3 regions of the Amycolatopsis lurida genome follow, and region 2 is predicted to be linked to each of the others. Evidence: riboswitches for the same ligand, from Rfam matches in the RefSeq annotation. Region 2 holds a riboswitch; each other region holds the start of a gene.

Region 1 (3,263 bases), 6.4 Mb from region 2:
CCTCACCATCGGCATCGCCGGCGGGATGTTCCTCTGGGGCGCTGCGATCGGCCACGTCTACCAATGGTTCGCCAACGGTGACCACGCTCCCGGCAACACCGGCGGGGTCCTCGTCACCGACGTCCTGCTCCCGGCGGTCATGATCATCCTGGCCGTACGATCCCGGCGATTCGCTCCCGTCCCGCGGCCCGCCGCGGAGATCGCCGCCTGAGGCTCGCACCATGACGACACAGACCGGCCACGCGATCGGCAAGGCCGCCGCCGAGCGGCTCAGCATCTTCGTCGACGCGGTGATCGCGATCGCGCTCACCTTGCTGGCGCTGGAACTCCCGATTCCCCACGGCGACACCACCGGCGCCATGCTGGGTTCGATCTCGGCCCACGGCAAGGAATACGTCGCCTTCGCACTCAGCTTCGCGGTGATCTCCGCGCACTGGCGCGCGCACCACGAGATCTTCCCCTACGTCCGTGCACTGAGCGGCCGCCTGATCAGCCTCACCCTGACCTGGCTGTTCATGCAGGTCCTGATGCCGTTCGCGACGCGGGTCATCACCGCCGAAGGAGCCTTCCCGCTCCGGTTCAGCGTGTACGCGATGGTGCAGGTGCTGGCCTCGGCGTCGTTCGCGCTGATCATCAGGGAGATCCGGCGCGGACACCTGTACGGGACCGGCGGACCGCCGCGGGTGTTCGCCCAAAGCCTGACTCGCAGCGTCTGCCTCGCCGCGGTGTTCGGGATCTCCGTGCCCGTCTCGTTTCTGACGAACGACACCGCTGCCTACCTGTGCTGGCTCGCGGCGCCTGTCGCGCTCGCCGTCGCCCGCCGCGTCCAGGACCACCGGCCGCCCGCCACCTGAGCGGCCGGATCGGGTCAGCGCAGGGCCGCCAGGACGTAGTCGTCTCCGGACTGCCATACGGGCGACACTTCCGCGAAGCCCGCTTCCTGGAGCAGCCTGGTGTGTTCCTGCGGGCTCAGCCGGTTGCCGTAGCCGGTCGAGATACCGCGCAACTCGTCGGCCGTGAACCGCTCCCGCAGCGCGGGATCGGCGGCGGCCGCGGCCCACCAGGCCTTCCATTCCTCGTTGGCATCGACCCCGGCACGGGCCGCCCGCCGGTTCTTGACCACCTCGGCGAGTTCGCGGATGGCCGGTCGTTCGTCGTAGAGGTGGTCGCCGTTGACGAGCGCTCCGCCCTCCCTCAGCGCTCCGGCGAGGTCACGGTAGACCTCGGCGAGCCGCTCGGGACGCAGCCAGTGCAACGCGGTCGTCGAGACCGCGGCGTCGACCGGCCTCCACTTCAGCCAGCCGCGCTCGGCGAGGTCGGCCTGGAGGTACTCGATGTCCGCCTGTCGCGGCCGGGTGGCCCTGGCGAGGGCGAGCAGGAACGGGTCGTTGTCGATACCGATGACCCGTGCGCGCGGCAACCGCCCGGCGAGCCTCTTGGCCAGCGATCCCGGGCCGCAGCCGAGGTCCAGCACCAGCGGATCGGCGACGTCACGGCATACGTGCTCGACGACGTCGATCAGTACGGCGAAGCGTTCTTCGCGGTCGGCGACGTAGCGTTCCTGCTGGATGTCCCACCGGCGCACCCAGTCCGCCGCGAGCTTCTCGTCCACCGGCTCTCCTTCGTGATCTTGATCCTGTGTAGCACACCCCGGTCATGGGTTACCGTGGGCGCCACAACGCAAGAAGTGCCCGTCGGGGGAAGCCGGTGTGAATCCGGCGCTGACCCGCAACCGTGATCGGCCTGGGAAGACGTTCCAGTGCCGAGAGCCGGACTGCCCGCCGGGTACCGCCAGCCCCAACTGTCGTGGAGTACGGAGCGGGGTCCCGTTCAGGTGCGGCCGCGCGCCCGGGACAGTGCTCGATGTCCCGGAGGTTTCCTATGACGCGTCATCCGCTCACCCGTCGGCGGCTCCTCGCCCTGGCCGCTCTCACGCCGTTGGCGGCGTGCGGGACCGCGCAGTCGGACACGGGCCGGCTGAGGGTCGCGTTCGCCGCGGGCGGCTCCAAGGAGACCCTGGACCCGGCTCAGGTCTCCCTTTTCGTCGACCAAGCGCGAGCCAAGGCGCTCTTCGACACGCTGGTCGCCTACAACGCCGACACCTCGTTGCGGCCGCGGCTGGCCGAATCCTGGGAGAGCGACGACTCCGGCACGCGCTGGCGGATACGGCTGCGGCGGGCGGCCTTCCACGACGGCCGCCCGGTCACGGCGGACGACGTGCTGTACACCTTCCGGCGGATCGCCGATCCCGCACTGGCGTCCTCGTCACGGCAGTACTTCGCGAAGGTGGACTTCGGCCGCAGCAAAGCGTTGTCCCTCAACGAAATCGAGCTGACGCTGACCGCTCCCGACTTCGAGTTCCCCTCGGGTTGGGGTGCTCCCGGTGCGGAGATCGTGCCCGCCGGGACGACGGACTTCACGGCGCCGGTCGGCTCCGGTCCGTTCCGGTTCGTCTCGTTCACCCCCGGCGGCCCGGCGGTGTTCCGCAAGAACGAGTCCCATTGGGACGGCGCACCGGGCATCGACGAGCTGGAATTCGTGCCGGTCAACGAGGAAGCCGCACGCGTCAACGCCTTGCTGTCCGGGCAGGTCGACTACGCCCACGATCTCGCGGCCGGGACCGCGGCCCGCTTGACCGGTGACGGGCGCGTCTCGCTACTCGAAGCCAAGGGAACCACGATGCAGGGCATGATCCTGCGCGTGACGCGGCCGCCGTTCGCCGACCCGAGGCTGGTGCGCGCCGTACTGTCCGGAGTGGACAGAGAGGCGCTGAACCGGGTCGCGCTGGCCGGACGCGGCGAGATCGGCAACGACCTGTTCGGCAAAGGACTCCGCGGGTACGCCACCGGCATCCCCCAGCGCGGCCGCGATGTGGAGGCGGCCCGCTCACTGGTCCGGGAGGCGGGTGCGGAGGGGCTGGCCTTCGCCGTCGAAACCAGCGACGTCGATCCCGGCTTCGCCACCGCGGCCACCCTGATTTCCCAGCAGCTCGGGGAAATCGGGCTGAAGGTCACCCCGAACACGCGCGCGTCGAGCACCTATTTCAGCGAGATCAAGACCAAGGGGGTCGCCGCGCTCACCCGCACGGCGACCTTGCCGGTGCCTGCGTTCCTCAATCAGCGCTTCCGGACCGGCGGTTCGAACAACGTCAACGGCTTCGCCTCGCCGGAGTTCGACGGCCTCATGGACCGGGCCGCGGCCACCGCGGACGAGGCTGCCCGGCTGGCGCTGTTCGGTGACGCCCAGCGGGTCGTGCACGAATC
Region 2 (3,263 bases):
GCGGCACCGACGGCAAGCTGAACGCGGTCTCGGCCACCCCGGCCCCGGCCACACCCAAGCCTGCCGCCCCGGCTCCGGCTCCCGCCGCTTCGCCCGCCCCATCGGCTTCCGCCGCGGTCCCGGCCGTCCCGGTGACCGCCCCCGCCCCGGCCGCCAAGCCGGAGCCGAAGGAGATGCCGCAGGTCTCGGACGTCGACTTCGTCGCCACCGACGGCGCAGCCTGCCGGATCGACGACCCCGACTGCGAAGCCTGCCAGTAATACGTCCTCGTGAGTGGTAAGGGCGGTTCTAACCGTCCTTACCACTCACGACGCCCTCTTGGAGTGAGCCTCTATGACCACCTTTGACGCCTCCACCGACGCCACCGGCCTCGGTGAGATCGAAGTCGGCGCCGCCCGCATCAACGTCGACGACAAGCGCATGATCAACGCCCGCGCCGACGTCAACCAGCTGCTGCCGATGAAGTACACCTGGGCGTGGGAGAAGTACCTCGCCGGCTGCAACAACCACTGGATGCCGACCGAGGTCGCCATGCAGGCCGACATCGCGCTGTGGAAGTCGCCCGACGGTCTCACCGAGGACGAGCGCACCATGCTCAAGCGCAACCTCGGCTTCTTCGCCACCGCGGAATCCCTGGTGGCCAACAACATCGTGCTCGCGGTGTACCGGCAGATCACCAACCCCGAATGCCGCCAGTACCTGCTGCGCCAGGCGTTCGAGGAGGCCGTGCACACGCACACCTTCCAGTACATCTGCGAGAGCCTCGGCCTGGTCGAGGGCGAGCTGTTCAACATGTACCGCGAGGTCCCGTCCATCTCGGACAAGGACGCGTGGGCGCTGAAGTACACGCAGAACCTGGAGAACCCGGACTTCGAGACCGGTACCCCGGAAGCCGACCAGAACTTCCTGCGTGACCTCGTCGCGTTCTACGTGATCTTCGAAGGCATGTGGTTCTACACCGGTTTCGCGCAGATCCTCTCGCTCGGCCGCCGGAACAAGATGGTCGGCATCGCCGAGCAGTACCAGTACATCCTGCGCGACGAGTCGATCCACCTGAACTTCGGCATCGACTGCATCAACCAGATCAAGATCGAGAACCCGCACCTGTGGACCGAGGAGTTCCAGGCCGAGGTCCGCACCATGCTCACCGAGGCGTGCGAACTCGAGGTCGCCTACGCCCGCGACACCATGCCGCGCGGCATGCTCGGGCTCTCGGCCGAACTGATCGAGCAGTACATGCACTTCATCACCGACCGGCGGGCGCAGCAGATCGGTCTCGCGCCGATCTTCGGCGAGACGGAGAACCCGTTCCCGTGGATGTCGGAGGCGATGGACCTCAAGAAGGAGAAGAACTTCTTCGAGACCCGCGTCATCGAGTACCAGTCGGGCGGCGCCCTCGACTGGGACTGACCCCGACCTCGCGACTCGCGTGCTCGAACACGTAACTCGCGTGATCAGACGCGTAACTCGCGTGATCAGACGGACGACACGCCGGGCGGCCTCCGCCCGGCGTGTTCCGTTTCCAGACACGCGAGTTACGCCCCCGATCACGCGAGTTCGCCGTTCAATCACGCGTGTCGTCCGTCTGATCACGTGTGTCGTCCATCTGATCACGCGTGGCGTCCGGTTCGTCACATGTCCAGCGGGCCACTAGCGCGCCTCGGTACGCTCCGGAGTGCTACTGGTTCGCCCGGCCACCCCGGCCGGTCGAGGTAACAGGGAACCCGGTGCGAATCCGGGACTGCCCCGCAGCGGTATGTGGGAACGAAAGCCGTCACCGTGCGAGACACGGTAAAGCACTGGGACATGGCGCCCCGGGAAGCGACGGCCGGTAGGAACGAGCGAGTCGCCCACGAGTCCGAAGACCTGCCCGTGGTACGCGCGCCGACGGCGTGCGTGAGTCCGGGCCTCGTGGGATGGGCACGACCGAACGGCGGTCACTCCTGCGCGCTCCTGGCTCTCACGACAAGCTCGCGAGGAGAGAGCTGTGACCGAAATCGGCACGACAGTGCTGGGCTACCCCCGGATCGGACCGGACCGGGAACTCAAGCGTTCACTCGAACGCTATTGGGCAGGCAAGATCGACGAGGCCGAACTGCTGGGCACCGGCCGCGCGCTGCGTACCCGGACCTGGCGGGAGCTCAAGGACGCGGGGCTGGATTCCGTCCCCTCCAACACCTTCTCCCATTACGACCAGGTGCTCGACACCTCCGAGCTGTTCGGTGCGCTGCCGGAGCGCTTCACGACGCTCGGTCTCTCACCGCTCGACACCTACTTCGCCGCCGCACGCGGGGTGCAGGACGCGCCCGCGATGGAGATGACGAAGTGGTTCGACACGAACTACCACTACATCGTCCCCGAACTCGGCCCGGACACGACGTTCTCGCTCACCGGAACCAAACCGCTCGACGAGTACCGCGAGGCCCGCGCGGCCGGCGTCGAGACCCGGCCGGTGCTGGTGGGCCCGGTGACGTTCCTGCTGCTCGCGAAGCCGTCGGAGACGGCCCCGGAGGGCTTCCGCCCGCTGGATCTGCTCGACGGCCTCCTCGACGGCTACGTCGAGCTGCTGCGCCGTCTGCACGACGAAGGCGTCGAATGGGTCCAGTTCGACGAGCCCGCCTTCGCCGCCGACCGCACCGAGCGGGAGCTCAACGCGCTCATCCGCGCCTACCATCGGCTCGCGAAGGAGACCGCGCGGCCGAAGCTCCTGGTCGCGGGCTACTTCGGCGGGCTCGGTCGCGGCTTGGGCGTGCTCGCCCGCTCCCCGATCGACGCGATCGCCGTCGACCTCATCACCGATGAGTCCTTTGTGGACGCCGTCGCCGCCGAGCCCGCCTTGCGGGACAAGGAGGTTCTGGCCGGTGTCGTGGACGGGCGCAATGTCTGGCGCACGGATCCGACCCGCGCGCTCAGCCGGGCGGCGACCCTGCTCGGCATCGCGAAGTCGGTCAGCGTGTCGACGTCCTGCTCGCTAATGCACGTGCCCTACGACGTCGAGCGGGAGAACGGGCTCCACCCGCGCCTCAAAGGCTGGCTCGCCTTCGCCAAGCAGAAGGTCGACGAGGTCGTCCTGCTCGGGCGCGCGGTGAAGGAAGAGGGGGTCGACCTCGCCGCCGCCCGTGCCGCGGCCGCGGATCGCGCGACGGCGGCCGATCTGGCCGACAGCGGGGTGCGCGCCCGGCTGGAGGCACTGCGGCCGGAAGACACCGTCCGCTCCCCCTACGCCCGGCGCGCGGCGGCTCAGCAGGCGGCGCTGGATCTGC
Region 3 (3,263 bases), 6.5 Mb from region 2:
ATCGCCGAACGCGGTCTCGGCAGGCCCGCCGCGGTCGCCGCTTGGGCGAACGCCTGTCTGGACCTGGCCGAAGACCGGCCCGACGACGCGTTGAGCAGGCTCGAAGACCTCGCTTCGGGCGTCTCCGGCGACCAGCCGGTGATCCGGGTGCTGGCCACTCCGCAACTCGTCGAGGCGGCCGTCAGTTCCGGGCGGCCCGAACGCGCACTGGCCGCGCTGGAGGTGTTCGACCGCTGGACCCTCGCGGGCGCCGAACCCTGCTGGCTCGCGCTGAGCCACCGCTGTCACGCGCTGACCGCGTCGGATCCCGGTGTGGCGGAACGGCGTTTCGTCCTGGCCATCGAGGCGCACCGGCGGGCGGGCGGCGCGATGGAACTCGCCAGGACCCGGTTCGCCTACGCCACCCTGCTGCGACGGCATCGGCGGACCCGCGACGCCCGCGACCAGTTCCGCGATGCCTTGCGCGGCTTCGAAAACGTCGGTGCGAAGCGGTTCGCCGAACGGGCGAGGGCCGGGCTGCGGGCGACCGGCGAGACCGTCGACGTGCCGCACCGATCGCTCGCCGGTCTCACGCCGCAACAGGACGCCATCACCCGGCTGGTGGCGGCGGGGGAGACGAACAAGGAGATCGCGCGGCGGCTGGTGATCAGCCACCGCACGGTGGATCACCACCTGCGGAACATCTTCACGGCACTGGGTGTGCGGTCCCGCGTGGAACTCGCGCGCCGCGTCGCCGCCGGCGAGCGAACTGCTCGTGAGTGGTAAGGACGGTTAGAACCGTCCTTACCACTCACGAGGTCTCGTCACGGGCAGGCGAGGACCGGGGCCTGCGGACGGCCGCCGCCGTGCAGGTCGCTCAGCGGAACCCTGGCCAGGCCGAGGATCGCCTGCGCGGTCGCGCGCGGAGCGGTCGACGGGTTCAGGCCCGTGGCGTCGTAGGCGATCGCGCCGCGGTCCGTCTCGGCGCCGGCGCAACCGGTCTGCAGGGACCGCAGGAATTCCCGGGCCTTGACGGCGGCGGCCGGGCGGTGCCCGGCCAGCGCCTGCGCGGCGAGTCCGGTGCTGTTCGCGTTCGGCGCGTCGGTGCCGAAACCGAAGCCGCCGTTCGCATGCTGCTTGGTGAGCAGCCAGGCGGTGCCCTCGCCGGCGTTCACCGGGTCACCGGTGGCGCGCAAGGCCTGCACGACCGTCGCGGTCGCGTCGACGTCGCTCGTGCACGTCGCTTCGCCGAAGTTCAGCGGGAAACCGCCGTCGGGACACTGGGTGCCCGCGAGGAACGCCACGGCCGGAGCGGGAGCGCCGCCGGTGCGGTCCAGCGCCAGCAGGGCGAGCGACTGCGAGAGAGCGTTGGAATAGTCGCCGTATTCGGAGCGGTCGGAGAACCGGCCGGACGGCGTGAGCAGCGAGAGCAGGCTCGCCTTCAGGTCGACGCCGCCGAACGACGCCGGGTTCTTGCCGCGAACCTGGGCGGCGAGCAGCAGTTTCGCGTGCGCGCCCGCGTACGCCTCGGTGCCGCTGCCGACGTAGCCCGTGGTGATCTCCGGTTTCGCCAGCCAGGCGATCGCCTTGCCCGCGTTCGCGTCCGACACCCCGGCCGCGGCGAACGCGAAGATCGCGTCGATCGTCAAACCCTGGTCGGGGAACTTCTGGCCGCCGAAGTCGGCCTCGAACCTTTCTCCGTCGGCCATCTGCCTCGCGAGCCAGCCCGCGGCGGCGCCCGCCTTGTTGTGGGTGGCCGCGGCCGCCGCCGGAGCGGCGACCAGTCCGATGCCGCACAGCATGGCGACAGCGAAGATCAAACGTCTCATGAGAACCCTTTCCCGCACTTCCACGACAGGAGTCGGTGACACCGCGCGACGTGGGTGACCGGGCTCGCCTGGAAGGCACACCGTTGCGGGACAGCGCCGGACTCTCACCGGACTTCCCCCACGACCGCGCTGAATCGGACGAACCGAAGAGTCTCACCCCGGTCAAGCGTCCGGGTACCGCCGGGCGCGAAGGGCCGATGTGATCCTGGCAACCGACCTGGTCAGCGGTGCCTGCCGGAGGTGATCGAGTGTTAACCTCGATCGGCTCGACAACTGAACACCTCCGCCCGTGACGGGGAAGCCGGTCGAAATCCGGCGCTGTCGCGCAACCGTGGGCCCTTTACCAGGGCGAGCCGGGATACCGAACGGGCGGATGAACGAACCACTGTCGCGATAAACAGGGGTGACCGCGGCGTCCGCGCCTGTCCTCCGTCATGCCGCTAGGAGGAGTCATGCGCCGCCGGTCCCTCGCCGCCGTGGCGTTCGCCGTCAGTGTCGGCGTGGTCGCCGCACTGCTCACCGGAACGGCGACGGCCGCGAACGACCTCGACGCGGCGAAGGCGAACGCCCGCTGGCTCGCGACGAAGCTGAAGCCCGACGGCACGTTCGAGAACCCCAACGGCGGCGCGCTGCCCGACCACGGCCTGATGCTCGACGCGCTGTTTTCGATGTACGCCTCGGGTGACGGCGCGAAGGCCGAGCCGATCATGAAGTTCCTCGACGACGAAGGCCACGCCACCGACTACTTCACCTGGGACAAGCTCGTTCCCGTGCCTGGATTCGACAAGGTCATCGTCGGCGGCTCGCTGGCCAAGACGCTGGTCGCCGCGCAGATCGCCGGCCGGGACCCCCGGAACTTCGACGGGTACGACCTGGTCGCCGAGACCCGAGCCGCGATCATGCGCGAGGGCCCCGACAAGGGCCGGATCAGTGACTACGCCAAAGACCCGGACCTCGCCGACACGGTGATCAACAACGCGAACACGTTCGGCCAGGGGCTCGGCGTCATCGGGCTCGCCGCGGAGGGCGAGAACGACCGGCTCGCCATCGACAAGCTGCTGACCCAGCAGTGTTCCGAGGGCTACTTCCGCGTGGCGTTCGAGTACATCCCGACGCAGGAGACCGGCGACCACGTCACCCCGGGCGGCCAGAAGGTCTCGACCTGCGACGAGGGCAAACCGCTCGGCTTGTCGCCGACCGACGGCGACGCCACGGGATTCGCGCTCTCGGCGATGCTGGCCGCGAAAAGGGCGGGCGCCACCGGGCTCGACGCCCCGATCGCCAAGACCGTCTCGTGGCTCACCGCGAACCAGACGCCCGGCGGCGGCTGGGGCGGCGGTGTCGGTACCGAGGCGCCGAACACCAACAGCACCGGGCTGATCGTCCAGGCGCTCGCCGACTCGGGCGGCGCGGACGCGGCGGTGGACAAGGGCGTGCGGTACCTCAAATCCGCGC

The links. Region 2 has a riboswitch for cobalamin ahead of metE (5-methyltetrahydropteroyltriglutamate--homocysteine S-methyltransferase). Riboswitches for the same ligand answer to the same signal wherever they lie in the genome.
Region 1: linked by a shared signal. The riboswitch ahead of BLW75_RS39695 (ABC transporter substrate-binding protein) and the one ahead of metE (5-methyltetrahydropteroyltriglutamate--homocysteine S-methyltransferase) in region 2 are both predicted to bind cobalamin.
Region 3: linked by a shared signal. The riboswitch ahead of BLW75_RS40535 (prenyltransferase/squalene oxidase repeat-containing protein) and the one ahead of metE (5-methyltetrahydropteroyltriglutamate--homocysteine S-methyltransferase) in region 2 are both predicted to bind cobalamin.

What each region holds. Positions count from the first base shown of each region.
Region 1 is NZ_FNTA01000004.1:7,311,297-7,314,559, reverse strand. It holds gene BLW75_RS39710 (DUF6790 family protein) at 1-211, shown strand, start outside; gene BLW75_RS39705 (TMEM175 family protein) at 222-854, shown strand; gene BLW75_RS39700 (class I SAM-dependent methyltransferase) at 869-1,612, opposite strand; cobalamin riboswitch at 1,635-1,800, shown strand; gene BLW75_RS39695 (ABC transporter substrate-binding protein) at 1,882-3,263, shown strand, end outside.
Region 2 is NZ_FNTA01000004.1:936,479-939,741, forward strand. It holds gene BLW75_RS09490 (ribonucleoside-diphosphate reductase subunit alpha) at 1-260, shown strand, start outside; gene BLW75_RS09495 (ribonucleotide-diphosphate reductase subunit beta) at 334-1,410, shown strand; cobalamin riboswitch at 1,666-1,888, shown strand; gene metE (5-methyltetrahydropteroyltriglutamate--homocysteine S-methyltransferase) at 1,988-3,263, shown strand, end outside.
Region 3 is NZ_FNTA01000004.1:7,478,619-7,481,881, forward strand. It holds gene BLW75_RS40530 (helix-turn-helix transcriptional regulator) at 1-765, shown strand, start outside; gene BLW75_RS40535 (prenyltransferase/squalene oxidase repeat-containing protein) at 804-1,808, opposite strand; cobalamin riboswitch at 1,841-1,967, opposite strand; cobalamin riboswitch at 2,080-2,192, shown strand; gene BLW75_RS43275 (prenyltransferase/squalene oxidase repeat-containing protein) at 2,261-3,263, shown strand, end outside.